DNA from 4 places in the Rhizobium sp. WW_1 genome. Region 4 is predicted to be linked to each of the others. Evidence: predicted binding sites of a transcription regulator. Region 4 holds the regulator's gene; each other region holds the start of a gene.

Region 1 (7,892 bases), on a different contig from region 4:
TGACGGCCTATGTCTTCGATCCGGCCTATCGCCCTGATGTCTTCAAGCGGGTTCAGCAAGCCTATCTCAACACGCTTCCCCAGCTTCAGGCGACGCCGGGCAGCGTTGTCGGGCGCGATCTGTCCGGCCTTCTGCATTCCGGCGATCCGCGCTGGTCATTCCCGGACCGGACGCAGCTGCTCGACGCCAAGCCGGAGGATTTCGAAGGCCTCCTGCGTCCCTCGCTTGCAAAGGGGCCGATCGAGGTCATCATTGCCGGCGATGTCGAAGTTGACGACGCCATTCGCCTGACGGCAGAGACCTTCGGCGCCTTGCCTGCTCGCAGCGACGAGAATGGGGTCGACGGCTCCAGCGTGCATTTCCCGGCGCCGACGGCCGATCCGGTCGTTCGCCTCCACGATGGCCGCAGCGATAGCGCCGGCGCCGCCGTTGCGATCCCGATCGGGGATTTCCTCTCCGATCTGCCGCGGGCTGCCGCCGCGAACGTCGCGGGCGCGATCCTGCGGAACCGTCTAATCGATCAGTTCCGCATTGCCGAGGGGTCAACCTACAGCCCTCAGGGCGAGGTCGATCTGTCGAGATCAATCCCCGGCTACGGCTTTGCCTATCTCTACGTCGAAACTACGCCCGCGAAGGTGGAGCATTTCTTCGAGCTGGTGGACAAGATCACCGCCGATCTTGGCAATGGCGACGTGTCGTCCGACGAGCTGACGCGGGCCAAGGTTCCGATCATCGAAGCGGTAAAGCGTTCGCAGCAAGCCAACGGCTACTGGGTCCAGAACCTTCGCGATGCCCAGACGGACCCGAGGCGTCTTGACCGCATTCGCAAGGGCATCAGCGGCTACGAAGCCGTGACCGCTGACGATGTCCGCGCGATAGCATCGACCTATCTGAAGCCGGACAGGTTCTGGCGGCTCAAGATATTGCCGGCCAATGGGTCGGCGGTGCGCTGACCTGCCATCAGCCGGCCAAATTGCCGCAGCCGGCTTTTGCCGGTCGGGCTCGCCTGCAGCTTATGCTAGTTTGCTGTGGTTGCAGGTTGATGGATGAGGCGATGTCAGCAAGACCGTCGATGGTAAAGCCGCATGTGCCGCATCCCGCGCTACCCGGCGCGGATTGGGCGGATTGCTACGAGCTGCGGATTCCGAAATCGGATGTTACGGCGATGGCTGCGGCGCGCGCCATGCTCGGCCGCTTTCCGCTGTGGGTGCGGCTTCTGTTGCGATTGCGCGATGCCGTGGCCGGCCGGTTCGGATTGAGAACCACCCGGAGCGATCAAGCTGATGGCCTGGAAAGGATCGGCTTCTTTCCCGTCGTCAGCCAGTCCGACCGTCAGGTCGTGCTCGGCTTCGACGACCGGCATCTCGATTTTCGCGTCGTCATCGACGTGCGGGACGATGACGCGGGGCATAGGCTGGTCGATACGACCACGCTGGTCAGGCGAAAGATATTGCTTGGCCGGATCTACATCGCGCTGATTGCGCCATTTCACCGCCTGATCGTCACGACGATGCTTGCCGATTTCGGCAAGCGGATGCGCGCGATCAGTTCCCCGACGTTACCGTAAAGCCCTGCTTGCGGAAGAGAGCCACGAGGCCCTGATCGCCGACGAGATGCAGCGCGCCGACGGCGATGAAGGCGTTGCCCTTGTCAAGAACCGGTGCTGCGCGCTCGGCCATGACCTTGTTGCGGTCGAGGATAATGCGCTGCTCGAAGGCGGCGGTGTCGTCGTCGGTGATCTTCTGGTCGGGTTCGATCACCTTCAGCATCGGGATCATCGCACCGATATTGCCGGCGAGATAGAGGCCGGTCATGGTTTCGTTGACATCGTTGATCTTGTCACCCAGTTCGAGCGTCTGCATCAGCGATTTAAGATGCAGGGCGATCGGCAGGTCGCTCATGGCCTTGGCCTGCTCGGCCAACGTCTCCAGTCCGACCACCTTCTTGCCCTCGGCGGCGGCATCGGTCGCCAGTTTCTGGTCGAGGAACTTTGCGCCTGCGGTCTTGCGGCGAACCTCGCAGCCGGTCATTTCGAATGAGCTCGAGATCAGCCATGGCTGCATGCGGGAAACGGCGGCGAGTGCTATGCCACGCGCTTTCAGCCCCGCTTCCAGCTGGGCATTGTCCTCGGGCGAGAGATGTTGGCTGATGGTCGAGCCGTCGGTGAGCATCGTCAGGGACGGATTGGCGAAGAGGGCGGCCGCTGCCTTCTTGTCATCGAGGATTTCGTCGGATTCGACAACGATCGCATCGGCCGCCGCAGCGGCTTCCGCCGCACCTTTCGGCATGGTGAGCACGCGCGAATCCGAGACATGCATGGTGCCGAGCAGCCAGGACGGCTTCAGGCCGGGCTTTTCGATCTTCCAGAAGGTGCCCTTGCCGTTTTCGACCTTGTCGCCGGCGGCGATGATCGAGGCGTATTTTGCCGGGTCGGTCTTCTGAAGTTCGGCCATGAGATCCTTGCCGCCGCAGCTGTCGGATACTCCACCTTCGGCATGCGCCGGTTGCAGCGTCAGCATGGTCGCGACCAGCAGGATGGCGAGCATCAGCGGAAAGGCCGTGGCAAGCCACAGCATGATATCGCCGAGCGCCGGCTTCATCGATCGCATCGTCTTGGACCCGAGGGCAGAAATCATCAAAACCGTCCGTTCGCAGAGAGCATGATCCCTAGCGCCCGAAAGCGGCTTTCGGGAGGCATGCCGGGAGATTGCTCTGCTTTACGCGAACGAGACGGAGATTCCCTTAACGCGAGCGGTTAATCTTTCCTTATGCACGCGGATGGGCGCGGTCGTAGACTTCGAGCAGGCGCGAGGAATCGACGCCGGTATAGACCTGCGTCGTCGAAAGGCTGGCGTGGCCGAGCAGTTCCTGGATGGTGCGCAGGTCGCCGCCACCGGCGAGCAGATGAGTGGCGAAGGAATGCCGAAGCGCATGCGGCGTGGCGGTATCAGGCAGTCCGAAGGCGCCGCGCAGCTTCTGCATGCCGTGCTGGATGATGCCCGGCTGCAGCTTGCCGCCGCGCGCGCCGCGAAAGAGGGCGCCATCGGCCTCGAGATGATAGGGGCAGAGCTTGCGGTATTGCTCGACCGCTTCGGTAACGATCGGCAACAGCGGCACCAGTCTCGTCTTGTTGCCCTTGCCGGTGATGCGCAGCGAGGTCGCTCCCTGCGGAAAATCCTGCGGCTTCAGATCGAGAGCCTCGGAGATACGCAGGCCGCAGCCGTAGAGCAGCGTCAGCACGGCTGCGTCGCGTGCGGCGATCCAAGGTTCCTCGTGTAGCTGCGCTTCGTCGCTGACGACGGTGATCGCCTGTCTGTCGGAGAGCGGCTTCGGCAGTGATTTCGGCTGTTTCGGCGAACGCACGGCGGCAGCACCCGCAGCATTCACCAGGCCCTTCTTTTCGAGATAGCGCAACAGGGAGCGTAGGCCTGCGAGATTGCGTCCAAGCGAGCGCGCTCCCGCGCCATCCTTGCGGCGGGCGGCCAGAAATGCGCGAAAATCGGCGGGGCGAAGCGCATGGATATCTTCGATCGTCGCCGGGCCGCCGAGGTGGCCGGTGAGGAAAGTCAGGAACTGCCGGGTGTCGCGCTCATAGGCATTGAGCGTATGCGCGGCAAGCCGCCGTTCCCGGCCAAGCGCATCGAGCCAGCGGCTGCGTTCCGCCATCAACCCTGAGTCGGCGATGATCAACAATTCGTTCAGTGGAAAACCCCTTGAAATTCGGATCGCATCTGCCACTTTGAAGGAAGGAAGGTTATGGAATCGCTAACTTTCCCGCTGCTTCCGGCACGTTTCTCCCCCGTGCTGCGAACTCGGCTAGACTTCAATGAAACTGCATATGGCCCGATGCCGGATCTCGGATGGTTCGGCCTCCATATGCGAGGCGCTTGTCATGCTTCGATCATATTCGATTGCGATAGAATATATCCCAACCATTCAGGACCCTTCATGGCTCGCCGCGGCTCGATAACTGCACTGGGACAGCTTGCAGAGGCGATTGCTTTGGTGTCTCAGGGGCAGCCGGGACATATCGTCGACACTTTGATCGCCGAACGCGGTCAGAAGATCGTGCGCAATCCGCTCTGGCCGGTCATGCGCCCGTTTCTCTACACGCTGCTGCGCTACAACAAGGCGATAGAATTCGCCGATGATGTCGCCAAGCTTTCCGGCTTCCAGTGCTTCGAATATATGAGTGATCTGCTGCGGCTCGACATCGGCGTCACCCATGCCGACCGCATTCCGGCCTCCGGCGGCTTCATTCTCGTCAGCAACCACCCGACTGGCATTGCCGATGGCGTTGCGGTCTTCGATCTTCTGAAGTCGCACCGTCCCGACATGATGATCTTTGCCAATCGCGATGCGGTGCGTGTCAATCCGCGGTTTGCCGAGATGATTATCCCGGTGGAATGGCGCGAGGAGTACAAGAGCAAGCCGAAGACGCGTGAGACGCTGCAGCTGACCAACCGCGCCGTCGCGGAAGGCAAGGTGACCGTGCTGTTTCCCTCCGGCCGCATCGCCTATTGGGCGAACGGCAAGTTGAACGAGCGCCCCTGGAAAACCTCGGCGGTCGGGCTGGCGCGCAAATACAATCTGCCGATCCTGCCCGTGCATCTGACGGCGCGCAATTCCGGCCTGTTCTACTGGTTCGCCAAATGGTCGACCGAGCTGCGCGACATGACTGTCTTCCACGAGCTGCTCAACAAGCGCGGCGATCGGTTCGATTTCCTGGTCGGCAACCTCATTCCCGTCGAACATCTGGACGGCGACGTAAACGAGGTGACGAAAGCGCTGGAGAAGCACACGGTCTTCGATCTTGCTGCCGACGGCGACGCAAGCTTCTCGCCGCTTGTTCCCCCGAAGCAGGATGAGTCCCTGGTTTCGCATTCTCTTTGAGGGGGGAATCGGCTAAACCGCGTGGCATGCAGCTACGCTCCATGTTTGCCCGCAATTACCGCTCCCTGCGCTCGATCCGCATGGATCTTGCCGATGTCAACCTGTTCATCGGCGAGAACGGTGTCGGCAAGTCCAATCTCTATCGCTCGTTGCAGCTGGTGCAGGCGGCGGTTCGCGGCCGGCTCGCGCATGAAATCTCCAGCGAAGGCGGCATGTTCTCGGCCATGTGGTCTGGCAAGCGGCGTTCTCACGAGTCGCCTCGCATCCGCTTCGATGTCGAGCTGCTCGATATGGAGCGGGCGGCGACCTTCCGCTACTGGATCGAGGCCGGCATGCGGCCGCCAGGTGCTGCCGGTTTCTCGCTCGAGCCCGAAATCAAGGCCGAGGAGCTTTCGTTCGAGGGCGGGCGTCGGCCGGTGACGATGATGAAGCGCGAAGGGGCCGGCATTTCGGTGCGCGGGGAGACCGGCCGCATGGAGGCCTATCGCGAGCAGGCTTTGCCTTCGGAAACCGCGATCGCGCTGCTCGGCGATGCCGGACATTATCCGGAAATCGGCACCTTCCGCCGCGCCGTCGACGCCTGGCGGTTCTTTCATGGTTTTCGCACCGATCGCGGTTCGCCGCTGCGCGCGCCGTGTCTGGCGGTGACGTCGCCGATGCTGGATGAGGATGGCGCCAATATTGCCGCCGTTTTCGCCACGCTTGCGCATATTCGCGGAGATACGGTCGAGCTCGACCGGGTGATTGCCACTGCCCTCGGCGGGGCGCGGCTCGTCGTGCCAGCGCCGGAGGAAACGGCAGATTTCGGGCTGATGTTGCCCGAGTTTCCCAACCGCGTTTTCCAGCCGCGCGAATTATCGGACGGCCAGATCCGCTTCCTTGGCCTTGCCGCCGCCCTGATGTCCTATCGACTACCGCCGCTGATCGCGCTCAACGAGCCGGAGGCGAGCTTGCATCCCGATATGCTGCGGCCGCTTGCCGATATGATCGCGCAGGCGGCAAAGACGAGCCAGATCTGGATCGTCACCCATTCCGAGGTTCTTGCTCAGGCCGTGCGTGAACGCTGCGGGGCAAAACCGCGCCGTGTCATCCGCGAGGACGGTTCCACTTGGATCGACGGCATGCGGCTGACCGGTGTGATCGACGATGAGGACGAATAGCGGCCATCCGGCGGCACTCTCATTTTTTAGACATGGAAGCATCCCAAAAGGAATTTTTGAAATGACCTCTTTGAGCAGAGCCGCCGTGCTGACCGACCTAGCTGCCATGATCGCGAGCGTTGACTTGGCGCGGCCGATTCGTGTCGCTGTCGACGGCCGTACGGCGTCGGGCAAGACGACGCTGGCGAACGAACTGGCCGAATGTCTGAAGTCCAGCGGACGAGATATCATCCGCACGTCGATCGATGGTTTTCATCGGTCGAAGGTTGAGCGCTATGCGCGCGGTCGACATTCCGCCGAGGGTTATTACCACGATGCGCGCGATCTTCCAGCGATTAATGCCCTGCTTCTGAAGCCCCTGGGGCCGGGCGGCGATCGATGGTATCGCACGGCCTCCTTCGATCTGCACAATGACGTGCCGATTAAACAGGACCCGCAATTGGCGCCAGCCAACGCGATCCTCATCGTCGACGGGACCTTCCTTCAGCGGCCGGAGCTGCGCGAAGGCTGGGACCTCGCCATCTTCGCCGAAACCTCGGAGCATGTATCCGAGCAGCGCGGCATTGCGCGCGACACCCAGCTTCTGGGCGGAACGGAGACGACCCGCCAACTCTACGCCGACCGATACCGGCCGGCCTTTGCGCTTTATGAAAGCCTAGCCGCACCGGCTCTCGCTGCCGATGCGATTATCAATAATGACGATTTTGACCGGCCCAAGCTCCGGATTCGCGAAGGTGGCAGGCTGTCTGCGGTATAGCGAAATCTCTGAAATTCACGCAATCCGGTAGCAGATGCCACGTTCGGCATAGAGGTAATCACGGCAACTTTGCGCCACAAGCGGTCATCTACCCGGTTCGGATGTTTCGCCGGCAACTTTAGGGCCATGGTTACGCGTTATCAGCTCTTCTACAGGTTGAATGCGGAGCGGATGCCGTCAACTACGAACTGGATCGAAAGCGCCGCCAAGAGAACGCCGAGCAAACGAGTAAGCAGTACACGACCGCTGGCCCCGAGCACTCGGTCGACCTTCTGTGCCAGGAAAAGCGCAGCGACGACGAATCCCATCACGACAGCAATAACGGCTATCAACTCAAGTTTTCCGGCTATTCCGTCCAGTGTTCCCGCAATCAGCACTGTCGCGGACAAAGCACCCGGCCCGGCGACGAGCGGGATCGCGATTGGAAACACCGCAAGGTGATGCAGGTGTTCCTTGGTAATGGCAGCGTCACTGCTGCGCGATCTACGTTGCTGGCGGAATTCGAAGATCATTTCAAAAGCGATCGTCAGCAGCATCAGGCCGCCTGCAATACGAAACGCGCCCATCGATATGCCGAGCGTTTGAAGGATGCTCGCACCGAAGAGGGCAAATGTAGTCAAGATGCCGAAAGCGATGACCACGCCGCGGGTTGCAACCAGCTTACGTTGCTGGCGCGTCATGCCGTGCGTTACGCCGAGGAAAAGCGGCGCAAGGCCTGGCGGATCGACAGCCACCAACAAAGTGGTAAAGGCGTGAAGGATTGAACTAAAGCTTGTCACGCGTGCCTCCTTCACGTCGGCGTAGAAAGTCTGTCGATGCTCCGCAACCCCAGACCTCGGGAGACCAGAGGCTTCTATCGGTCACGGCTTGGTTCTGCCATTTGGGATTCTTAACCAAGCATCACGCCAAGAAGGCCGATTGTGTCGAAACGGGCCCATCACGCTAGGCAAGCAGAGGTATGGCGCCCGTTCGTTGCGCGAGTGACGGTGATCAACCGTCCTGAATTCTCGGTCTGCCAACTTGGCGTCGGTATGTTTCAAGAGGTACCGTGCTCTTGGTTGGCCATACATAGCGTCATTTCC
Region 2 (7,892 bases), on a different contig from region 4:
GAGCAACGAAGAGAAGCGACGCTATCTGCGCACCGGCGATCCCGATCAAACCGCCTTCAACCACGATCTCTACCGCGCAGTCGGTCGCGGCCGTGTGTGGGTGATGGAACAGCAGCCGGGACCGGTGAACTGGGCTTCGCACAATCAGTCGCCGGCGGACGGCATGGTGAGGCTGTGGACGTGGCTTGCCTATGCGCATGGCGTCGACATGGTCTCCTACTTCCGCTGGCGGCAGGCGCCGTTTGCGCAGGAGCAGTTCCATGCTGGTCTTCTCCTGCCAAACAGCGAAGAGGATCAGGGCTATGGGGAAGTGGCCGAGGTCGTCGCCGAGATGAAACGGCTGCCGAAGGGCGAGATGCGCGGCAAGGCTTCGGTGGCACTGCTGCTCGATTACGACTCGCGTTTCGCGACCCGTGCCTTGCCGCAGGGGCGCGACTACGCTGCTTCCGCCCTTGCGCTCGACTGGTATTCGGCTGTCTCTCGCCTCGGTGTCGATGTCGATTTCATCGGACAGCATTCCGATCTCGAGGAATATAGGCTGGTGCTCGCACCCGATCTCGTCATTCCCGATCCGGACTTCATTGCACGGCTCAAGACCTCCGGCGCCAAGGTGCTGTTCGGGCCTCGCAGCGGCAGCAAGACGCGCGACATGCACATCCCCGCTGATCTGCCGCCGGGCATACTGGGCGACCTCCTCGATTTCCGCGTCACGCGTGTCGAATCCTTGCCGGCCTTTCAGTCCGAGACCGTCCTTTACGGCAATGCGAGTCACCAGACCTCCGTCTGGCGCGAAACGATCCGGACATCGGAAACCGTGCTTGCGACATTCCAGGGAGAGTATCGCTCGGATTCCCCGGCGGTGATCGGCAATGATGTCGCACGCTACTGCGCCACGCTGCCGCGTGACGAGTTCCTGTTGAAGTTGATGGGTGACACGCTTGCTTGGGCCGGCGTGGGCAGCTTGCCGGATCTTGGCGATCTGCGCCTTGCCCGGCGCGGAAGGCTGCACTTCGCCTTCAATTACGGAAGCGTCGCGGCAACAGTACCGGCAGGGCAGAGTGCAACATTCCTTGTCGGCAATCGAACGCTTGCGCCTGTCGATGTGGCGATTTGGCTCGACGGCGGCTAAGCGTCGTCACTCGAGCAACAAGACGCAAATGGCCGACGCGCGTGCCGGCCATTTGCGTCGCGGCGCTTCCTGCGTCGATTTCATGAAAACGCCAGATGTCGTCTTACAGGGCACCGATGTCGTTTTCCTATGCGCGCCTCGCCTTCTCCCGTGATCTTCTGGACATGTTCAAGGTGCCGTCGGGATTTCCCCGGCGGATAATTGGGAAACCGGTCTTAAGCCGGTGCTGCCCCCGCAACGGTGGCGGACCGAATGCCTCGATTGATGCCACTGGCGGAACAGCCGGGAAGGTATCGAGGTGTCCGAGCGGACAGGTCCGAGCCCGGAAACCAGCCTTGAATGCAGGCTCGACTGATCGCGGTGGGCGATCGAGAGGCGGATACGGGTGTTTTGACTTCACTTCGTTCCGATCTCGCAACACCATATCAGTCGCGCACGCGCCGGCCGGACGCCGCAGAAGCTTGCGGTTGCCGCGACCGATTTTGCTGCTGTTCAGCCCGTTGAGGAGCGGGCCGATCCGAAAGGGCCCGAAATCTCGGGCAATCATGATCCAGCGTTCAATCAAGGAGGAGATGGCATGACTGGGAACAGAGGCGTCGTCTATTTACGGCCCGGCAAGGTCGAGGTTCGCGATATCGACGATCCGAAACTGGAGGCGCCGGACGGTCGGCGCATCGAGCATGGTGTGATCCTGAAGGTGATCTCCACGAATATTTGCGGCTCCGATCAGCACATGGTGCGTGGACGCACGACGGCGATGCCCGGCCTCGTGCTCGGGCATGAGATCACCGGACAGATCATCGAAAAGGGTAGCGATGTCGAGATGCTCGACGTCGGCGATATCGTCTCGGTGCCGTTCAATGTTGCCTGCGGCCGCTGCCGTTGTTGCAAGTCGCAGGATACCGGCGTCTGCCTGACGGTTAATCCATCGCGTGCCGGCGGTGCCTACGGCTACGTCGATATGGGCGGCTGGATAGGCGGCCAGGCACGCTATGTCATGATACCCTATGCGGACTTCAACCTGCTGAAATTCCCGGACCGTGACAAGGCCCTGGCGAAAATCCGTGACCTCACCATGCTGTCGGACATCTTGCCGACCGGCTTTCATGGCGCCGTTCGTGCCGGCGTCGGTGTCGGCTCTACTGTCTATGTCGCAGGCGCAGGTCCGGTCGGCATGGCGGCTGCCGCTTCAGCCCGCATCCTGGGTGCCGCTGTCGTCATGGTCGGTGATTTCAACAAGGATAGACTTGCGCATGCCGCCAAGGTTGGCTTCGAGCCGATAGATCTTTCCAAGAGCGATCGTCTCGGCGATATGATCGCGGAAGTCGTCGGCATCAACGAGGTAGATAGCGCGATCGATGCAGTTGGCTTCGAAGCGCGCGGACATTCGGGAGGCGAGCAGCCGGCAATCGTGCTCAATCAGATGATGGAGATCACTCGGGCGGCTGGTTCGATCGGTATTCCTGGGTTGTATGTGACGGAAGACCCAGGTGCCGTAGACAGTGCTGCCAAGCAAGGCAGCCTGTCTCTGCGCTTCGGGCTCGGTTGGGCCAAGGCACAATCCTTCCATACGGGTCAGACGCCGGTGCTTAAATATAATCGCCAACTCATGCAGGCGATCCTGCACGACAGATTGCCGATTGCCGACATCGTCAACGCCAAGATCATCTCGCTCGAAGATGCAGCACAAGGATATGAGAGCTTCGATCAAGGCGCTGCAACGAAGTTCGTGCTCGATCCGCATGGCGAGCTGACAAGGGCGGCCTGAAGAAGAAAGGCTCATCGGGATCACATGTCGATCCCGAGGCGAATATGAACGGGGGCGGAGGCTGCTATCTCCGCCCCCGATGTCATATCGGTCAACGCATAGGAGTTTGCCGAACAACGAAATGGCGGCAAGAACCGGCGACGGCATCAACCGATCCATTCGTGCAGTTGCCGGCTTGTGCGCCGCCAAAGGATAATTCAAGCAAATATGCGCTGCAGCAAGGCCCGTCTAAGCCTCCAGTCTTGGCTGGACGCGAGTGATCGCAGCGAGAGATAGCGGCAAATTCGCGCCTGTCGGGCTCAAAAAGCGGCAGCGAGGCGACTTTGGTGGCTAATTATCGACAATAAATGTCGGATTATGTTGCCATTATACATCTATCCTTTACATATATGCGGGCATCCATGCGGAGGAGCTTCGTCATCGCTTCCTAAGCAACGGCGGCTTGACAAGGAACGCTAACCTGAAGAGATCGAACCAATGGCAAACTTTCTTGAGAAATGGACTTCAAAAAAGGCTGATAAGCCGAAGGCTGGCACGCGGAATGTCGTCGATACATTTCGTGCTCGAGTGGCGGAACAGAAGGCATATCTGGAGGAGTACGAGCGTGACGCGGCCGGCTTCAAGAAGTGGCGCTCCACTTGGTTCCAGCGTGTTCCCGGCGGCTTCGGTGTGACGGTCGGTCGCGATTCCGTCAATGCCGGTCGTGGATTGAGCTATGTCGTTGTTGATGGCGTCAAGGACGTGGCAGATTTTCTCGATGATCTGGCCCATCACGCAGAACATGATACCGGCTTCCGGCAGGCTCTCGAACAGAACCGTCAGCGTCGTGTCGCACTTCTGAATGCGGCAAAGACCGGAGGCAAGGCAGCGGCGTCGAAGACCAAGGCGAAGGCCGCCAAGCCAGCAGCAGCCGCAAAGTCGGCCGCCGTCAAGCCCGCAGCTGCCAAGGCTGCACCGAAGGCTACTCGCGCAGCAAAGGCTGCCCCAGTAGCGGCACCGGCCGCTGCAGAGGCAGCAAAGCCGAAGCGCACTCGCAAGCCGAAGGCTGCTGGCGCAGCCGAATAAGACTTAAGAAGCCTGCTTCATGTGGGCTTTGCTTTACTATCGTTCTGATAGAGGCGAACGTGCGAGCTGTTGCAGGCTCGCACGTTTGTCTATGGCTGATCGCGAGTGTCGGCAAGTCCGAGCGGTCAGGAGCAAACCGCTCGAAGCTCTTGATCAGGTGGCTGCGTATTGAAGCGGTTGATGCATCGCGATCATATTCGGAGTTGTTTGATACAACTCAATGATCAAGGATGAGCAGCTGGATTTCGATCAAGGCAGACTCAGGCAGCACCATTGCATAAGTCGCTTCTATGCGAGGCTCGATTCAAAGAAGGAGGCGAGCTTGGTGATCGCAGGCGAGACATATTCGTCTTTTGTCGTAGGGATCGACATGATCGGCAGCGTCGATCCAGAAAACCTCCTTTAGCTTGCACGCAGCCATGTATGCCTCACTCGTCATCCATGAGGTTACGACTTTCGCGCCGAAGTCGTCTTTGCCGTCGGCTATGACAGCCCATCGCAGTTCAGCCGCGAATATCGCCGCCGGTTCGGCTCTCCTTCCGCAGAGGACGGCAGGAGGTTGCGGCAGGTCAATGCGTTGAGCGAAGCTTCTTCCTTGGCCGGCTGATCGAGGGGGCGCGATGCGCTCGGCCTTGAGAAAGTTTGCTCCGCGCTCTGCGGCAATCCGGAAGGAGCGGCGCCTGCCGCCCCTTCCGGTCGATTTCACTTTTTCTCGCTGTATGCCTTGAGGGCGGCGGCGACTTCATTCTTGGCCGCTTCCGCATTGTCGAAGCCACCGACCTCGACGACCTTGCGGGCATCGGGAAGCTGCTTGTAGACGCGGAAGAACGCCTGCAGGCGATCCTGCTCGACCTTGGGAAGATCGGAGATTTCCTTGATGCTGTCGTAGGTCGGGTCGATCTTCGTCGTCGGCACGGCAACGATCTTGTTGTCGACTTCGCCGCCGTCGATCATCTTCAGCACGCCGATTGCGCGCACGCGAACGATGGCGCCGGGAACGATGGGTTCGCGCGTATAGACGATAGCGTCGAGCGGATCGCCGTCGCCACCGAGCGAACTGGTGATGGAGCCGTAGTTGGCCGGATAGGCGACAGGCATGGACTGGAAGCGATCGACGACGATGTGACCGGTCTTGGCGTCGATTTCATACTTGGTGAAGCTGCCGGCCGGAATCTCGATCGCGGTGTAGAATTCCCGGCTTTCATCCTTCGGCTGAGGATAATCGATGTAGGATACGTAATCGGTTGCCGAAGCAATGCTGCTGGAAAGAACCGTCATTGCAATGACGGAGATAAGCTTTTTCATAATACGCCCCCGCGTTAAGGTTGAACGTAGTCGACCTAATCAGGGGTTGTTACGGGCTTGTGACATGAACTGCTGAATGCACAGCTAAGTGCCTATGTCCGGCCTTTGCTGCTGCATCTATCCGAATGCGCGCACATTGCGGCGGATCGTCTGCGGCGGCTGGCCGAGGACGCGCAGGAAGGCGCGGCGCATGCGTTCGCGATCGGCAAAGCCGACTTCGGTAGCGATTTCATCCATTGAATGACGGCCGTCTTCGATCATCAGCCTTGCTGCCTCCACACGCAGGTTCTCGATCGCCTTGGCGGGCGACTGGCCGGTTTCGCTGCGGAAGACCCGGTTGAACTGGCGGGGGCTGAGGCTTGCCGCCTCGGCCAGTTCCTCGACCGACACGATCTTGCGCAGGTTTCTTCCCGCAAAGTCGAGCGCGCGTTGAACACGGTCGGATTTTGGCTCCAGTTCCAGAAGGGTCGAAAATTGCGACTGGCCGCCGGCACGGCGATGATAGACGACAAGCTTTCGAGCCACGGTTCGCGCCAGCTCTTCTCCGTGATCCTTCTCGATCATGGCAAGAGCGAGGTCGATGGTGGCGGTCATGCCGGCCGATGTCCAGATGGACCCGTCGATGATGAAAATCTTGTCGTCATCGACTTTGAGAGCTGGGAAGCGATCCCGGAGTTCCCGTGCGAAGATCCAATGTGTCGTTGCGCGGCGACCGTCGAGCAGACCGGCTTCCGCCAAAGCAAAGGCGCCTGTGCAAGGCGCCGCGACACGCCGGGCGAATTTTGCCGCCTGACGGATATAGTCGAGGATTGTGGAAGACGTGGGCGAGATCTCCGTGGCCGCGCCGATAAAAACGGAATCGAAAATAGCATCGCCAAAGGCTTCCGTTTCGACACTGAAGCCCGCAGACGAGCGCACAAGTCCTCCTGCCTCCGAAAGAAGCGTCACGCGGTAGAGTTCCCGCCCGCTTGCCAGGTTTGCGATCTCAAAGGCGGTCACTGCTGTAAATCCCATGACCTGAAAGCCGGGGAAGATGATAAATCCAATGGAATGCATGGCAAAACTCGCGGCTGGAAAAGGTGCTTATAGCACTTCTCCGCCACCAGAAGCAGTGATTTCTTCATGGTTATGGCGAGCACTCAGGAGATCATGTCTTAAAACGCTGTGAATATGACATTTCGGTCATCAGCATTCACGCGTATTGTTTCTGCACGCGGGATGACAACGCCGCAGCACAAGGAATGGAAACAATGACAAATTCACTAGGCAAGGCATTGGTCACAGGCGCTTCATCGGGCATTGGCGCTGTTTACGCGCATCGGCTTGCCAATCGCGGCTTCGACCTCATTCTGGTGGCGCGCAATGAAGAACGGCTTTCGGCGATCGCAGATAGGCTGCGCAAGGAGACGGGGCGCAAGGTCGACGTCATCGCGGCGGATCTCGGCGCTTCGGGCGATCTTCGCCGCATCGAGCATGTCTTGAAGACGGACGAGGCGATCACGCTTCTCGTCAACAATGCCGGCTTCGGCGGGGCGGCCCCCTTGCTGGAGGCGGATGTCGACAGGATGCAGCAGATGATCGATCTGAACGTTACGGCACTGATGCGGCTCACCTATGCCGCCGTGCCGGGCTTCGTGGCGCGCGGGGGCGGTTCCATCATCAATATCGCGTCGATCGTGGCAATCGCACCGGAATTGCTGAACGGCGTTTATGGTGGCACGAAAGCCTTCGTGCTGGCCTTCAGCCAATCGCTGAAGCACGAGTTGGCGGAAAAGAACATTCGCATACAGGCGGTTCTGCCCGGCGCGACCGCCACGGAATTCTGGTCGGTTGCCGGCATCTCCGTCGAGCATCTGCCGTCGGAAATCGTCATGTCGACTGAGGACATGGTCGATGCCGCTCTGGTGGGGTTTGATCAGGGAGAGCTCGCGACGATCCCGGCTCTCGAAGATGTCGGATTGCAGCAGGCCTATGAAGCTGCACGAGAGGCGCTGAAGCCCAATCTGTCGCGATCGGCTGCAGCTCGACGCTATCAGGTGAAATAGAAGTTGATCGACTGAATGGAACGACCGGCATTCACATATGAGGGCCGGTCATTCAAAAGCCATAAAACTGACGAGGCTCGAAAGAGCAAGGTGGATCGATACGATCCAGACATCTCGCGCCTGATATACTCATGAGATGCGACCCATACACCGAGGTATATCGCGGTGGGAATCGCTTTATCTATAGGGACCTGAATGAGAAGGTTCGCCGCGACCAAAGCAGATCTGCGAGGTTCAATGCGATGTATTCCATCCAAGATCGCACGCCCGTTTCAATCGTTATCGCAAATTACAACTACGCCCACTTTCTGAAGCGTAGCATCGACAGCGCATTGGAGCAGGATTACGCCGACGCCGAAGTCATCGTCGTCGACGATGCGTCGAGCGATGCGACGGCGAATGTCATTGCCTCCTATGGCTCTAGAATAAGAACGTGTCTGCGCGAAGTGAATGGCGGACATGCTGCAGCATTCAATACAGGCTTTGCGTCCAGTCACGGCGAGATCGTACTGTTTCTCGATGCGGATGATTATCTCTATCCGAATGCGGTGTCGGAGGTTGTCGAAGCATGGGAAGAGAA
Region 3 (7,892 bases), on a different contig from region 4:
CTGCAAGACCTGCGGCTCGGCCCTGTTCTGGGTAGCTGATGGCGCAGATGAAATATCGATCATGGCCGGTCTGTTCGACCAGCCGAGCGGTCTTGAGATAGCCTATCACATCTACTGCGCCGACAAGGGCGACTATTACGAGATCAGCGATGGGTTGCCGCAATATCGGCAGGGGCGGCCGGGGTTGTTGACGGCCGGCCCCTCCGACTGACCCTCAGACGCCGCCTTTTTCGGTGACGAGCTTGCTCAGCCTGGCAAGTTCTTCCCGCACCATCGAAAGCTCCGTGAGTACCTGCATATCGATCTTCTGATGCAGCGAGAGTACCTCGAGTTCCGCCTTGAGATTGACCTCGTAGTCCTTGGCGGCCTCGAAGCGGTCCCGTTCGGCCTGCCGGTTCTGGGACATCATGATGATCGGCGCCTGGATAGCCGCGAGCATCGAGAGGACGAGGTTCAGGAAGATGAAAGGGTAGGGATCGAAGGCGGTTGTGGTGAGGAGGATGGTGTTCACGACGCACCAGACCGCCAGGAATACGAGAAAGCTGATGATGAAGGACCAGGAGCCGCCGATCCGGGCAATGCTATCAGCCAGGCGCTGTCCGGTCGACGATTCAGCCGAGATGGCGGCATTGATGTCGGTGGAGATAATTTTGCGTTCATGCGCCTTTTTGAGAACGCGCTTTTCGATATCGCCGAGCTGATCGGCCGTCTTGTCAAAATGCAGATGAATGAAATTGGGAAGATTGTGCATTGGGAGGGCTCCGAGGTCCTGGTGGCATTGAATGCAACTATTAGACCAAAGGGCAAAAATGCAACGACCGAAGGGTTTCAAACTTGAAGAGGCATAGAGCCGTTGCGTGTGTTGCTTGGGCGGATTCCCTTATCCGGCGAAACACATCGTCTCCAAGATGCGTTCCTTGTCTCTCGAATTCCTGCAATAGCGCGCCGGCTCCACAAAGCCGGCGCACTTTTGCTGAAATTGCTCTAACTGTTTTCCAGGCCAAGCAATTGCGCATGGGACGGGAAGAAGCGCTCCAACCCATATTGACGCCCGAACATCATGTCGTGCTGCAGGTAGCGATAGTCGCGCACCGTCGGGTCAAGCTCCTGTTCCCTGCGCGCCCAATCCGGGAAGGTATGGTTGTCGCGGTTCGTAAGCTGATAGCGGTCGATGATGCTGTATTTCCTTTGAACGCGACCGAGAAAGCCTGTGTAGAAAGGATGCTCGTAGCCTGCGGTCTTCAGCAGGTGATAGGGCAGCTGCGACGGGCTGATGGTGCCGATGTCCTTGCGAATGCCTTTCTTGCTTGACCAGACGACAAGCGGCGTCTCGTGTTCCCGCTTCATGACATCGAGCGGGGCTTTGCGGGTGGCGACCGGCTGGGGCATATAGCCGGTGTTCGGATAGACCTTCCCGAGGGGCGGCAGATGATCGCCCCAGAGGACGATGATGGTTTCGCGCTCGCGCTTTTGGGCCCAGTCCATCAGCATCTTCAAGCTGTCGTCGGCTTCGCGCATGCCCTGGGCGTAGGTGGCGAGTGCGGCGCGATCGTCGTCGTTCAGGTTACCGGCGATATCGACAGTATTTTCGGCATAGCGATTGGCTTCGTAGGGACCATGTCCCTGCAGGGTGACCGCAAAGAAGAAGAACGGGCGCTCGGCCGCATCGCCTTCGCGCATGATTTCCTTCATGAGGGAATCGTCGGCAGCGAACATGCCGCGCTTGTCCATGGGCGGCAGCGTTTCCTGGGTATGAAACTCCTCGAAACCGAAGGCGCGATAGACCTCGTTGCGGTTCCAGAACCAGCCGCTGAAGGGATGAAGCGCGCGTGCCATATAGCCTTCGCCGCGGAAGAAGGTGGCGAGCGACGGCATTGGGCGGCGCACATATTGCTGATAGGGAATGCTGCCATAGGGCAGGAAGGCATTGGAAAAGCCCGTCAGCGCCTCGAACTCGACATTGGCGGTCATGCCGCCGAACTCGGGCGAGAAGACATGTCCCGATTGTCTGGCGCGGATCGTCGGCATCGGGTCTGGCGTAAAGGCGACGTTGGAGAGCCGTGTCGGGTCCCAAAGGGATTCGCTCATGAGCATGATGACGTCGGGCTTCCGGCGCGGGCCGGAGAGATAGCCGTAATTTCTGGCCGGCATGGCGTCGATGGCGTCAGGTCCGTATCCGGCCGGTGACTTGACGTCGGCCATGGGCAGATTCAACACGAAGGCGACGATGAAGCCGTTATGGCTGTAATTTTCCGTCTGGTCCCAGACGATCGGAATGATGCCGAGTTTTTCGCGGACGAAGGAATATTGGGTCGGGTTCATCTGCGAGGTAAAAAGCGCCATCAGCGGGAGACAGACCGAAAGCCGGCCGAGGCGCTCCTTTCGCGAAAGCACGACGGCGTGGCTCCGCACGTAGCGCCAGACGATGATGAAGGCTGAAATCCCGACGACAATGCCGATTGTGAGGGCTGCGGCCGTCCACGGGCGATCGCGCACCATGACCGGCATCAGTTCCATGATCTGCCGCGCAAACAAGAAGTCCGAGGGATAGAGCGGATCGGAGAGATAATTCTGCTTCTGGCTGGAAATGAAGGCTGGCAAGAGCAGCAGCGGAGCGACGATCAAGGCCGATAGATGCGCGCGGCAGACCAGAGCATCCAGCATCAGCATGGCTAGCATAACGACGCCGATCGTGGCGAAGCCGGGACGGGAGGTCGAAAGGAGATAGGACCAAGCCGCGCCGAATTCGCCGCGCGCAACCCATTCAACCGCGACCACGATGGACAGGGAGAAAAACAAGGTCAGCGAAAGGCTCAGAAGCAGACGTAGAGTGGCGGACTTCTGTCTTGCTGCGCCGATCTTCTGGAAAAGAGCAAGTCTGCCCGCCAAGGCGGACTCGATGACCAATGCGACCAATGATGTCTCCGAATGCTATGTATCGTTCATAAAAGTGTCATGCTTCTGTCATGAATGACGCATGAACCGCAAGGCAGGCCGGGTATTTTCCGGGGCGAAAATACCGCCTCCGCGCATGGCGCGGCGTTTGATGCCTATTGGGGGATGGAAGGCGGTTGCGGAAGAAAGACGCCCTCGCTAAATGTATGGCATGACAGAGCAAAGCCAGATTACCCACACCATTCGCATCGCCGTCGCGCAGCTCAATCCGACGGTCGGCGACGTCTCCGGCAATCTCGCCAAGGCGCGTGAAGCTCGCGCCGACGCCGCGCGCGAAGGCGCGCAGCTCGTATTGCTGACGGAATTGTTCATTTCCGGCTACCCGCCGGAAGATCTCGTGCTGAAACCAGCCTTCATTCGCGCCTGCTGGAAGGCGGTCGAGAGCCTGGCTGCCGATACGGCCGATGGCGGCCCCGGCGTCATCATCGGCTTTCCCAGGCAGGATGAAACCGGGCGCTATAATTCCGTCGCGGTGCTCGATGGCGGTAAGGTGATCGCCATCCGCGATAAGGTCGATCTGCCGAATTACGGCGAATTCGACGAGAAACGCGTCTTCGATCAGGGCGCCATGCCCGGGCCCGTGAATTTTCGCGGCGTGCGGCTCGGCATTCCGATCTGCGAGGACATCTGGGGTGAGCTCGGCGTCTGCGAAACGCTGGCTGAAAGTGGTGCGGAAATCCTGCTCTCGCCGAATGGTTCCCCCTATTATCGCGGCAAAGTCGACATCCGCCATCAGGTCGTGCTGAAACAGGTTATCGAAACAGGCCTGCCGATGATCTATGCCGCCCAGCTTGGCGGGCAGGACGAGCTGGTCTTCGACGGCGCAAGCTTCGGCTTCAATGCCGACAAGACGCTGGCCTTTCAGATGAGCCAGTTCGAGACCGCACTGACAGTCACGACCTGGAAGAGGAACGGCGACGGCTGGCACTGCGCGGAAGGGCCGATGGCGCATATTCCGGAAGGCGAAGAGGCCGATTATCGCGCCTGCCTGCTGGGCTTCCGCGACTATGTGAACAAGAACGGCTTCAAGTCGGTCGTGCTTGGCCTGTCCGGCGGTATCGACTCGGCGATCTGCGCTGCGATTGCCGTCGATGCGCTCGGCGAGGAGCGTGTGCGCACAGTGATGCTGCCCTATCGCTACACCTCGCAGGATTCGCTGAAGGATGCGGCCGATTGCGCCAAGGCGCTCGGCTGCCGTTATGACATCGTGCCGATCGAGGATCCCGTTACCGGATTTACCTCGGCTCTGTCCGATCTGTTCGAGGGCACCGAGAGCGGCATCACCGAGGAAAATCTTCAGAGCCGCGCGCGCGGCACGATCCTGATGGCGATCTCGAACAAGTTCGGCTCCATGGTGGTCACGACGGGCAACAAGTCGGAAATGTCCGTTGGCTATGCCACGCTCTATGGCGACATGAACGGCGGCTTCAACCCGATCAAGGACCTCTACAAGATGCAGGTCTACGCGATCTCGCGCTGGCGCAACCTGCATGTGCCGCCCGGCGCGCTCGGCCCTTCGGGTGAGGTAATTCCGCACAACATCATCGACAAGGCACCTTCGGCGGAACTCAGGCCGAACCAGACAGACCAGGATTCGCTTCCGCCCTATCCGGCGCTTGACGATATCCTCGAATGCCTGGTGGAAAAGGAAATGTCGGTCGAGGAGATCGTGGCGCGCGGCCACGATGTCGCGACGGTGCATCGCGTCGAACATCTGCTCTATCTTGCAGAATACAAGCGCCGGCAGTCGGCGCCGGGCGTGAAGATCACCAAGAAGAATTTCGGTCGCGACCGTCGCTATCCGATCACCAACCGGTTCCGCGATCGCTGATCGCGCGGCTCGATGGCAGGAAAAGGACAGATGCGCAGTTCGGTCGAGATCTACAATATTCGCACCGGGGAGAACCGGGTGGTCTGGCAGACGGACGAGCTTGTCGAGGCGCCGAACTATTCGCCAGACGGGCGCTATCTGCTGCTGAACGGCGACGGGTTGCTCTATCGCTTGCCTCTGGATGGCACGGGCGGGATTGCACGTGTCGATACAGGCTTCGCCACGCGATGCAACAATGATCACGGCATCTCGCCAGATGGTTCTCTGATCGCCATTTCCGACAAGACCGAGCACGGCAAGGCCTGCATCTACGTTCTGCCTGCAGAGGGCGGCACGCCAAGGCAGGTCACGACCAATCTGCCGTCCTACTGGCACGGATGGTCGCCGGACGGGAAGCGCTTCTCCTATTGTGGTATCCGCAACGATCTTTTCGATATCTACACGATCTCGATCGATGGTGGCGAGGAGACGCGGTTGACGCATGGCGAGGGCCGCAATGATGGGCCCGATTTCTCAGCCGACGGGCAATGGATCTATTTCAATTCGAGCCGCACCGGCCTGATGCAGATCTGGCGCATCCATCCCGACGGCACGGGTCTGGAACAGGTGACTTACGACAATTACGGCAACTGGTTCGCACATCCGTCGCCCAAGAACGACAAGGTCGTGCTGATCTCCTACGACCCCGATGTCTTCGATCATCCGCGCGACCTGAATGTGCGGATGCGGCTGATGGACATGGATGGTAGCAATATCACGACCCTGTTCGAGCTCTTCGGCGGGCAGGGATCGATCAACGTGCCGAACTGGTCGCCGAATGGTGACGAGTTCGCCTATGTGCGCTACGAGCCGACCTGAATTCCAAATCATGGCCTCTGGACAGACAGCATCTCGCGCGATAGATGTGGTCCGTTCTCAGGGCGCATCCGATCCGCGGGAAGGGCAAGGCCCACCTGAAGCATAGAATACGAGACTGCCACACCTCTTTTCAGTCTGTGGGCGCGGATACCGGACGTAAATGGAAGGAGGTCTATTTTGACCACGCGCTCTCTGGCGTTTGACGCCACACTCGATTCCCTGAAAAAGCAGGCAAAGTCTTTCCTCAAGGCGATTCAAGCCGGCGATGCTTCGGCGCGCAGTCGCGTTGCGCCCTATTTTGCCGACGTCGACAATGTCGGATTGCAGGACATTCAGCTCGTCCTTGCCCGCGAGTTCGGTTTCTCCAGCTGGACGAAGCTCAAGACGCATCTGGAAAGCGGTGATCGCAGGCATGTTCCGCGGGATCAGCTTGCAAACCGTTTCCTGTCGCTGGCGACCGTCTCCTATTTCGGCAATATCGCAGCCGATCCAGCGCGGTTCGATGAGGCGCTGCAGCTGCTTGAAGAGCATCCCGATATTGCAGGCGAGAATATCCATGTCGCCGCCGCGCTTGGAGATGCCGATCGTTTAAGTCGTTGGCTCGATCGTCAGCCGCAGCTTCTCGATCGCAAGGCAGGGCCCTACGACTGGTCTCCGTTGATGTATGCCGCCTATGCCCGCCTGCCGGGTCGATCCAGTCTGCCGGCCGCCCGCGAGCTTGTCAGGCGCGGAGCCGACGTCAATGCCTTCTTCCTCGACAACGGCCAGTATCGCTTCACTGTTCTGACCGGCGTCTTCGGCGAGGGCGAGGCGGGCAAGCTTCGCCAGCCGCCGCATCCCGATTGCGAGGCTTTCGCGCGCCTGTTGCTTGAGGCGGGAGCTGAAGCCAATGACAGCCAGGCGCTCTATAACCGTATGTTCGAGCCGGACGATACATGCCTGAAACTGCTGCTGGAACACGGCTTGTCCGCCAGGGATAGGAACAATTGGCTGGTGCGCGAAGACGGCAAATTCGCCGAAAACTCCGAGACTGTTTTCGACTACCAGCTTGCCTGGGCGCTGGAGCATCGCATGAGTGAGCGGGTCCACCTTCTGGTGGATCATGGCGCCGATGTCCTCAAGGTGGTCAACGGGCGAACGCCGTTCCAATGGGCTCGGCTTGGTGGCGATCGCGAGCTGGCTGAATATCTCGTGCGCAAGGGCGCAGTTGCGGTTCACCTGGCGCCGGAGGACGAATTCTATATCAAGGTCATGAGCAAGGAGGTTTCGCTCGAGGAACTGCTTGCGATGAAGCCGTCCAGTGACATTCTGGCTGCGATGCAGAAGGCCCATCCCGCGATGCTGCATGATGCCGCCGGCGAAAGTGACCTGGAAGCCGTGCGCCGGATGCTTGCCCTGGGCCTCGACGTCAATGCCATGACCAGCCGCACGCCGCTGCATGAGGCCGCACTTCACGGCCATATCGAGATGGCGAAGCTCCTGATCGAGCATGGCGCCGATGCGACCATTCGCGATCCGCATTTCCATTCCGGGCCGATCGGCTGGGCCGAATACAATGGCAAGCAGGACATGGTCGAGTTTCTGAAGGCCTATCCTTCGGATATTTTCGCGACGGCGGCCTTCGGTCTCCTCGATCAGCTTGCGGATGTCATCAGGCAGCATCCCGAGCAGGTGAACATCCGCTTCGGGGAGTTCGGCACTGATGGGCAGCCGACCGATCGCGATTGGATGACGCCGCTCGGCTTTGCTATCGTCAATCGGCGGACAGAGGCGGTGCGCTTCCTGCTGGAGCATGGCGCGGAGCGTTCGGTGAGGGACGTCTCGGGGCGGTCCTATCGGGATCTCGCCAAAGATACGGGAGACGAGACCATCGTCTCGTTGCTGCGCCAGCCGACGACGGCCTGAAAACGATAGGACATACGGTGGCTGGGCGCAGACGAGAAGCGTCTGGCCGCCTCATTGCGTCGGCTGTGGTCCGGCGTCTTTCGGATGTTTCAGGTCGATGCTGCCCTGATCTGTCGCCAGGAATTGCGGTCCGACCTGGCGCACCTTATGGGCCGAAGGATCATAGGGTCGATCGGGTGGAAACTGTTGCGGCGGCGCTTGCGTCACCTTCGGTGTCGACGCTGGCGGCGCTTGCTTTTGTTGGATGCTGGAATCCTTCTGCAGCCGCGGCGTCTCGATGACGGTGATGGAGCTTTCCGGCCTGGCCAGGGACTGTTCCTGCGGCGCATAGGCGTCCAGCTTC
Region 4 (7,892 bases):
CTGCCAATGAATTCTTCTTCGGCACCGTCTGGGACCCGCGCTTTGCCGGCGCCGGCTCGCAGACGTCGGGCACCTTCGGCCTGATCCCGCTGCTGGCCGGTACGATCTATATCGGCTTCGTCGCCATGCTGTTTGCCGTGCCCATCGGCCTGTTCGCGGCGATCTACATGGCCGAATATGCCTCGGCCCGCGTGCGCTCCATCGCCAAGCCGATGCTGGAGGTTCTGGCCGGCATTCCGACGATCGTCTACGGCTTTTTCGCTCTCATTACGGTCGGTCCCTTCCTGCGCGATATCTCCGCCGAGATCGACGGTCTGATGACCGGGAACTATAGAAGCTTCATCGAAGCCCAGAGCGTTTTGACGGCGGGCTTCGTGATGGGCGTGATGCTCATCCCTTATGTCTCCTCGCTGTCGGACGATATCATCATGGCCGTACCGCGCTCGCTCCGCGACGGTTCGCTCGGCCTTGGCGCCACGCGTTCCGAAACGGTCAAGCGCGTGCTGCTGCCGGCCGCCCTTCCCGGCATCGTCGGTGCGCTGTTGATGACGGCGTCGCGGGCGATCGGCGAAACGATGATCGTGGTGCTGGCGGCGGGCGTGGCTGCGCGTATGCAGCTCGATCCTTTCGAGCCGATGACGACGGTTACGGTGAAGATCGTCAACCAGCTGACCGGCGATCTGGAATTCACGTCGCCGCAGACGCTCGTCGCCTTCGCGCTCGGCATCACGCTTTTCTGCCTGACGCTGTGCCTCAACGTCTATGCGCTCTACATCGTGCGCCGCTACAGGGAGCAATACGAATGAGCGATGTTGTATCCTCCCCTCAGCTGAACATGCCGCGCGGCCTGACGCCAGGCGCGCCCGCGCGTCGCGATATCGGCATCGCCAGGCGCTATGCCGCCGAGCGCCGGTTCCGCGCCTACGGCATGACCGCGGTCATCTTCGGTCTCGTCTTCCTCATCATCCTCGTTTCGACCGTGGTCCGCACCGGCTATACCGCCTTCGTCCAGACCTCGATCACCTTGCCGATCGAATTTACCGAGAAGGTGATCGATCCAACGGGCAAGCGCGCCAGCGACCCGAAGGTGCTGATTGCTGCCAATTATCCGGTTCTCGTTCGCGACGCGCTGGTGAAGGTGCTTGGCATCGATCCGGCCAATCGCGCCCTCGTTCGCGAGGCGACCGCGATGGTGTCGGAAGGCGCCAGGGTCGCGCTGCGCGACCGTGTCGTCGCCAACCCCGCGATCATAGGGACGACCGAAAACGTCACCTTCCTTGCCAGTGCCAATATCGATTCCGCCAACAAGGGCCAGATCGATCTCACGGTCGATGAAAAGGACCGCAAGGTATCCGACCGACAGGTCGCCTGGATGAAGCAGCTCGGCGATAGCGGTGCGCTGTACAAGGCCTTCAACAGCGGCCTCTTCGTATCGGGCAATTCCAGCCGGCCGGAAGCAGCCGGCCTAGGCGTCGCGCTGATTGGTTCGCTCTATCTGATGCTGACCGTGCTGGTGCTTGCCTTGCCCGTCGGTGTCGCCGCCTCGATCTATCTGGAGGAGTTCGCGCCGAAGAACCGGCTGACGGACCTGATCGAGGTCAACATCAACAATCTCGCAGCCGTACCCTCGATCGTCTACGGCCTGCTGGGCCTCTCGGTCTTCATCAACGTGATGGGCCTGCCGCGTTCGGCCTCGCTGGTCGGCGGTCTCGTGCTGAGCCTGATGACGCTGCCGATGATCATCATCGCCACGCGTTCGGCGCTGCGCGCCGTGCCGCCGTCGATCCGCAGCGCGGCGCTCGGTCTCGGCGCTTCGCGGATGCAGATGGTCTTCCATCATGTGCTGCCGCTTGCCATGCCCGGCATTCTGACGGGCACGATCCTCGGGCTGGCGCATGCCCTCGGCGAAACCGCGCCGCTGCTCCTGATCGGCATGGTCGCGTTCGTCGCCAACTATCCGGCATCGCCCCTCGATCCTTCGACGGCGCTGCCGGTGCAGATCTATATGTGGGCAAGCGAAGCCGAGCGTGCCTTCGTCGAGAGAACGTCCGGTGCCATCATCGTCCTGCTCTTTTTCCTTGTCGCGATGAATATCGGCGCGATCTTGCTGCGCCGCCGTTTCGAGCGGCGCTGGTAGGGGAGGGCCGGAAAATGAACATGATGACGGAAGCCGCAAGCGAAAGAGCATTGACCAGGAAGATGATGACGATCCCCTACAAGATGATCGGCCAGGACGTTTCGGTTTTCTATGGCGACAAGCGTGCGCTCTTCGATGTCAATCTGAAGATCCGTGCCAATACGGTGACGGCACTGATCGGCCCCTCCGGCTGCGGCAAGTCCACTTTCCTGCGCTGCCTCAACCGCATGAACGATACGATCGAGACCTGCCGCGTCACCGGCAAGATCACGCTCGACGACCAGGATGTCTACGACAACAGCATCGACGTGGTGGAATTGCGCGCGCGCGTCGGCATGGTCTTTCAGAAGCCGAATCCGTTTCCGAAGTCGATCTACGAGAATGTCGCCTATGGCCCGCGCATCCACGGCCTGCATCGTTCGAAAGCCGATCTCGAGCATATCGTCGAAACCAGCCTGCAGAAAGCCGGTCTATGGGGCGAGGTGAAGGATCGGCTCCACGACGCCGGCACGAGCCTGTCGGGCGGCCAGCAGCAGCGCCTGTGCATCGCCCGCGCCGTTGCCGTCAGCCCGGAAGTCATCCTGATGGACGAGCCGTGCTCGGCGCTCGATCCAATCGCAACCGCCAAGGTCGAGGATCTCATCCACGAGCTTCGGGAAAACTTCACCATCGTCATCGTGACGCATTCCATGCAGCAGGCAGCCCGCGTTTCGCAACGTACCGCAATGTTCCACCTCGGCCATCTGGTCGAGGAGAACGACACCGATAAGATGTTCACCAATCCCGACGATTTCCGCACGCAGGATTACATCATGGGCCGTTTTGGTTGATGATGTCAGGCGCGCGGCACATTTCACACAGTTCACCTTGAGGATAGAAAAATGGTCTCCACTCACATTCTCTCTGCCTACGACGAAGACCTGAAGTTCCTGACGCGCCGCATTGCGGAAATGGGCGGCTTGGCCGAGCAGATGGTCAGCGACAGCGTACGCGCACTGGTCAACAGTGACACCGCTCTTGCACAGAAGGTCATCTCCGACGACGTCATCCTCGATCATGCCGAACGCGAAGTCGGCGACAAGGCGATCGTCACCATCGCCCGCCGTCAGCCGATGGCCGCCGACCTTCGCGAAATCATGGGCTCGATCCGCATCGCCTCCGATCTGGAGCGTGTCGGTGATCTCGGCAAGAACACAGCCAAGCGCGTCATCGCGGTGCAGGGCACGGGCGTTCCGCGCCGTCTCGCCCGCGGCATCGAGCACCTCTCCGAACTGGCTCTGAGCCAGCTCAAGGAAGTTCTGGACGTCTACGCCACCCGCTCGCCGGACAAGGCTGTGTCGATCCGCGAACGCGACGAGGAAATCGACGCGATGTACACCTCGCTCTTCCGCGAGATGCTGACCTACATGATGGAAGATCCGCGCAACATCACCACCTGCACGCATCTTCTCTTCTGCGCCAAGAACATCGAGCGCATCGGCGACCATGCCACCAACATCGCCGAGACGATCTATTACATGGCGACGGGTGCTCAGCCCGAAGGCGAGCGCCCGAAGGACGATACCGCCAATACCGTCGGCGCGGTGACGGAATAATCTGGAAGCGAAGAAGGGAGACCATAGGCGCATGGTTCCAAGAGTTGCTGTTGTAGAAGACGAGGAAGCGCTCAGCGTTCTGCTGCGCTACAACCTCGAGGCCGAGGGCTTCGAGGTTGACACCATCCTCAGAGGCGATGAAGCCGAGTTGCGTCTCCAGGAGCGCATCCCGGATCTTCTGATCCTCGACTGGATGCTCCCCGGTGTATCCGGCATCGAGCTCTGCCGCCGGCTGCGTATGCGGCCGGAGACGGAGCGCCTGCCGATCATCATGCTGACGGCCCGCGGCGAGGAAAGCGAGCGCGTGCGCGGGCTTTCGACCGGCGCGGACGATTACGTCGTCAAGCCGTTCTCGACGCCGGAGCTGATGGCCCGCGTCAAGGCGATGCTGCGGCGCGCCCGTCCGGAGGTTCTCTCCACGGTGCTGCGTTGCGGCGATATCGAGCTGGACCGCGAGACGCATCGCGTCCATCGCAAGAGCCGCGAAGTGCGGCTGGGGCCGACGGAATTCCGCCTTTTGGAATTCCTGATGTCCTCGCCGGGCCGCGTCTTCTCGCGCTCGCAGCTGCTCGACGGCGTATGGGGACACGACATCTATGTCGACGAACGCACCGTCGACGTCCATGTCGGCCGCCTGCGCAAGGCGCTGAATTTCTCCAATATGCAGGATGTCATCCGCACCGTTCGCGGCGCGGGCTATTCCATGGAAGCCTGAGCGGTTAGCCGCTCAGGCATCGACATAGCGGCGGAAAAAGAAAACGGGCCTCGAGGGGCCCGTTTCTCTTTGTCTTGCGTTGGATTTCAGCCGTTGTTGTTGCGCCGGCGGTCATGCACCGGCTGGTAGGCCAGGCGCTGGTGATAGGTGCAATAGGGCGACGAATCCGGGCTGTCGTTGCCGCAGAAGTGGAAATCATCCTTCAGCGGGTCGCCGACCGGCCACTTGCAGGTGCGCTCCGTCAGTTCCGTCAGGCCGAGGCGACGGGAGATCGGAACGACGACATTTGCAGCCGGGCGATACTGAATTTCGTTGACGGAATCGACCTCGATCTCTTCCTTCAGCATGGTTGCGCCCTGCTGGCGGGTGACGACCGTACGGGTTGCAACGCGCGAGCCGAAACTGGCGGGGCGAGGTGCGGCAGCGCTGCGCTTCGGCGTGCGCGCTGCGGTTGTCGTGCCGCCCGCCTTCGCTCGGCCGGGAAGGTTCAGGCGATGCACCTTGCCGATGACGGCATTACGGCTCACGCCACCGAGCTGCGCAGCGATCTGGCTGGCGCTCAATCCTTCGGACCATAGCTTCTTCAGCTTCTCGACGCGTTCGTCTGTCCAATTCATGCCCTGTCTCCGCTGTCGCGTTTCCGATGGCAGAATCCCTCACCATTGCCTCGGATGGGAACGAGGCACGAAACGCTCTAAAATTGTGGTGACTAGTTCCGCCGCATGCAGTCTAGCAATTGCTTTTTAACCTAGTGTGAGGCTGACTCCGTGACAAGAGTCGGCGGAATCTTGAGGAATCGATTTCGAGGTTTTCCCCAACTTGCTGTCCGGGCGTGGCATTTCTGCAATAGCCGCCGTCGAACCCATCTCTTTTGCCCGCAAGCGCTTTCTCGCACCTGCCAAAGCGCCAGTTTTGTTGACATCGCGGTGCAAAACATCAATAGTGCCCGGGCCGCCGCAAGGCGGCATTTTTGATTTTTTCGGACCCGTTTCATCAAGCCGAAGCGATCGGTCCTTAAAGTTGTGATCGAGGAGATATGGCCATGGCCGAGACCACGCCGCTTTATGACACCTACATGCGCGCTCCACTGCGGTTCGAGCGAGGCGAGGGCGTCTGGCTGGTCACGGAAAGCGGTGAGCGCTACCTCGATTTCGCCGCCGGCGTTGCTGTCAACTCGCTCGGCCATGCGCATCCCCATCTCGTCGCCGAATTGAAGGCGCAGGCCGACAAGGTCTGGCATCTGTCCAACCTCTATGAGGTGCCTGGCCAGGAGAAGCTGTCGAAGCGGCTGACGGAAGCGACGTTCGCCGACAAGGTCTTCTTCACCAACTCGGGTGCGGAAGCGCTGGAATGCGCCATCAAGACGGCGCGGCGCTATCAGTTTGCCAAGGGGCATCCTGAAAAGTTCCATATCATCACCTTCGAAGGCGCCTTCCACGGCCGCACCATCGCGACCATCGCCGCCGGCGGTCAGGAGAAATATATCGAGGGCTTCGGCCCGAAGGCGCCGGGCTTCGATCAGGTTCAGTTCGGCGATCTCGATGCGGTGCGTGCTGCCATCACCGACGCGACGGCCGCGATCCTGATCGAGCCGGTGCAGGGCGAGGGCGGCATCCGTCCGGCGACCAACGAATTCCTGCGCGGGCTGCGTGAGATCTGCGACGAGCACGGCATGCTGCTGATCCTCGATGAAGTCCAATGCGGCGTCGGCCGCACGGGCAAGCTCTTTGCCCATGAATGGGCTGGCATCAAGCCCGATATCATGGCGGTCGCCAAGGGTATCGGTGGCGGTTTCCCGCTCGGTGCCTGCCTTGCGACGGCGGAAGCCGCTTCGGGCATGAAGGCGGGCACGCATGGATCGACCTATGGCGGCAATCCGCTGGCTATGGCAGTCGGCAACGCCGTCCTCGACATCGTGCTGGCAGAGGGTTTCCTGCAGCATGTGCGCGATATCGCGCTGGTGTTCCGCCAGGGGCTCGCCTCGCTCAAGGATCGCTTCCCCGATATCATCGAGGACGTACGCGGCGAAGGCCTGATGCTCGGCATCAAGGCGGCCATTCCGCAGGCGGATCTGCTGCAGGCGATCCGCGCCGAGCATCTGCTTGGCGTGCCGGCCGGCGACAACGTCATCCGCCTGCTGCCGCCGCTGGTCGTGACGGCTGAGGAGGCACGCGAAGGTCTCGCTCGTCTCGAGCGTGCGGCCGAACGTGCGCGTATTGCCCGCACCAAAAAATCGGCTTGAACTCAACGCCCGCAATCGGGGCGTTCCTGCCCCACGCGGGCGTTATTGTTTTTTCTGGAGTACAGGTAAGGACATGGCTTCTCCGAAACACTTTCTCGACCTCTCTGCCGTTCCGGCCGCCGATCTGCGCAACATCATCGATGACGCGATCGTGCGAAAGAACGCGCTGAAGGCCGGCACGGCCGACAAGCCGCTGGCCGGCAAGATGCTGGCGATGATCTTCGAGAAGCCATCCACTCGAACCCGCGTCTCCTTCGATGTCGGCATGCGTCAGCTTGGCGGCGAGACGCTGTTCCTCTCCGGCACCGAAATGCAGCTTGGCCGCGCCGAGACGATCGGCGACACGGCGAAGGTGCTGTCGCGCTATGTCGATGCCATCATGATCCGCACGACAGACCATTCGCGCCTGCTGGAGCTGGCGGAACATGCGACCGTTCCAGTCATCAATGCGTTGACCGATGATACCCATCCCTGCCAGATCATGGCCGACATCATGACCTTCGAAGAGCATCGCGGCCCGATCAAGGGCAAGACCGTTGCCTGGACGGGCGATGGCAACAACGTGCTGCATTCGCTGATCGAAGGTGCGGCGCGCTTCGGCTATCGCATGAATATGGCCGTACCCCTTGGTTCCGAGCCCAAGGATCACTATCTGAACTGGGCCCGCAACGAGGGCGCCGAAATCATGCTCTCGCATGATGCAGACCGTGCGGTCGCCGGCGTCGATTGCGTGGTAACCGATACCTGGGTTTCCATGAATCAGGAGCACCGGGCACGCGGTCACAACGTCTTCCAGCCCTATCAGGTCAACAAGGCTTTGATGGCACAGGCCGGCAAAGACGCGTTGTTCATGCATTGCCTGCCCGCCCATCGCGGAGAGGAAGTGACGGACGAGGTGATCGACGGTCCGCAATCCGTTGTCTTCGATGAGGCGGAAAACCGCCTTCATGCGCAAAAGTCGATTCTTGCTTGGTGCCTGGGCGCGATCTGAGGATATGAAGCCGCGTCTTGAGGGCGCGGGCGCAGTAGGAGTAAAGCAATGGCCGAAAATGCAGCCTCGCTGGGTCAGTTCGATTTCGCTGGTGACGATCACGTCGTTCCCTTCCAGGTGGAAGGTCTGGACGTGCGCGGCCGCGCCGTGCAGCTCGGTCCGCTGCTGGATGCGATCCTCGCCCGGCACGACTATCCGACGCCGGTCGCGCG

What was found. The regulator PhoB, encoded in region 4, activates phosphate uptake and scavenging genes when phosphate is short. The targets are predictions, from matches to a motif close to TGTCATNNANCTGTCAT.
Region 1: the regulator PhoB is predicted to act here: its motif matches at 3,889-3,905, upstream of BJ928_RS22235 (1-acyl-sn-glycerol-3-phosphate acyltransferase).
Region 2: the regulator PhoB is predicted to act here: its motif matches at 5,316-5,332, upstream of BJ928_RS14530 (inorganic diphosphatase).
Region 3: the regulator PhoB is predicted to act here: its motif matches at 2,952-2,968, upstream of BJ928_RS24875 (LTA synthase family protein).

What each region holds. Positions count from the first base shown of each region.
Region 1 covers NZ_RAIN01000007.1:309,969-317,860, reverse strand. The annotation lists gene BJ928_RS22255 (insulinase family protein) at 1-953, shown strand, start outside; gene BJ928_RS22250 (DUF2867 domain-containing protein) at 1,055-1,567, shown strand; gene BJ928_RS22245 (TraB/GumN family protein) at 1,545-2,636, opposite strand; gene BJ928_RS22240 (tyrosine recombinase XerC) at 2,767-3,702, opposite strand; gene BJ928_RS22235 (1-acyl-sn-glycerol-3-phosphate acyltransferase) at 3,949-4,893, shown strand; gene BJ928_RS22230 (AAA family ATPase) at 4,920-6,053, shown strand; gene BJ928_RS22225 (uridylate kinase) at 6,115-6,810, shown strand; gene BJ928_RS22220 (MarC family protein) at 6,960-7,589, opposite strand.
Region 2 covers NZ_RAIN01000004.1:300,205-308,096, reverse strand. The annotation lists gene BJ928_RS14555 (beta-galactosidase) at 1-1,129, shown strand, start outside; cobalamin riboswitch at 1,284-1,482, shown strand; gene fdhA (formaldehyde dehydrogenase, glutathione-independent) at 1,707-2,897, shown strand; gene BJ928_RS14545 (hypothetical protein) at 3,375-3,962, shown strand; gene BJ928_RS14540 (hypothetical protein) at 4,183-4,368, shown strand; gene BJ928_RS14530 (inorganic diphosphatase) at 4,665-5,267, opposite strand; gene BJ928_RS14525 (GlxA family transcriptional regulator) at 5,385-6,323, opposite strand; gene BJ928_RS14520 (SDR family oxidoreductase) at 6,518-7,312, shown strand; gene BJ928_RS14515 (glycosyltransferase) at 7,555-7,892, shown strand, end outside.
Region 3 covers NZ_RAIN01000009.1:129,278-137,169, reverse strand. The annotation lists gene BJ928_RS24885 (GFA family protein) at 1-211, shown strand, start outside; gene BJ928_RS24880 (DUF1003 domain-containing protein) at 215-751, opposite strand; gene BJ928_RS24875 (LTA synthase family protein) at 985-2,916, opposite strand; gene BJ928_RS24870 (NAD+ synthase) at 3,107-4,786, shown strand; gene BJ928_RS24865 (TolB family protein) at 4,817-5,644, shown strand; gene BJ928_RS24860 (ankyrin repeat domain-containing protein) at 5,822-7,549, shown strand; gene BJ928_RS24855 (hypothetical protein) at 7,601-7,892, opposite strand, start outside.
Region 4 covers NZ_RAIN01000001.1:1,028,125-1,036,016, reverse strand. The annotation lists gene pstC (phosphate ABC transporter permease subunit PstC) at 1-806, shown strand, start outside; gene pstA (phosphate ABC transporter permease PstA) at 803-2,137, shown strand; gene pstB (phosphate ABC transporter ATP-binding protein PstB) at 2,152-2,967, shown strand; gene phoU (phosphate signaling complex protein PhoU) at 3,019-3,732, shown strand; gene phoB (phosphate regulon transcriptional regulator PhoB) at 3,764-4,447, shown strand; gene BJ928_RS04875 (GcrA family cell cycle regulator) at 4,534-5,064, opposite strand; gene BJ928_RS04865 (aspartate aminotransferase family protein) at 5,490-6,689, shown strand; gene argF (ornithine carbamoyltransferase) at 6,763-7,680, shown strand; gene BJ928_RS04855 (Hsp33 family molecular chaperone) at 7,729-7,892, shown strand, end outside.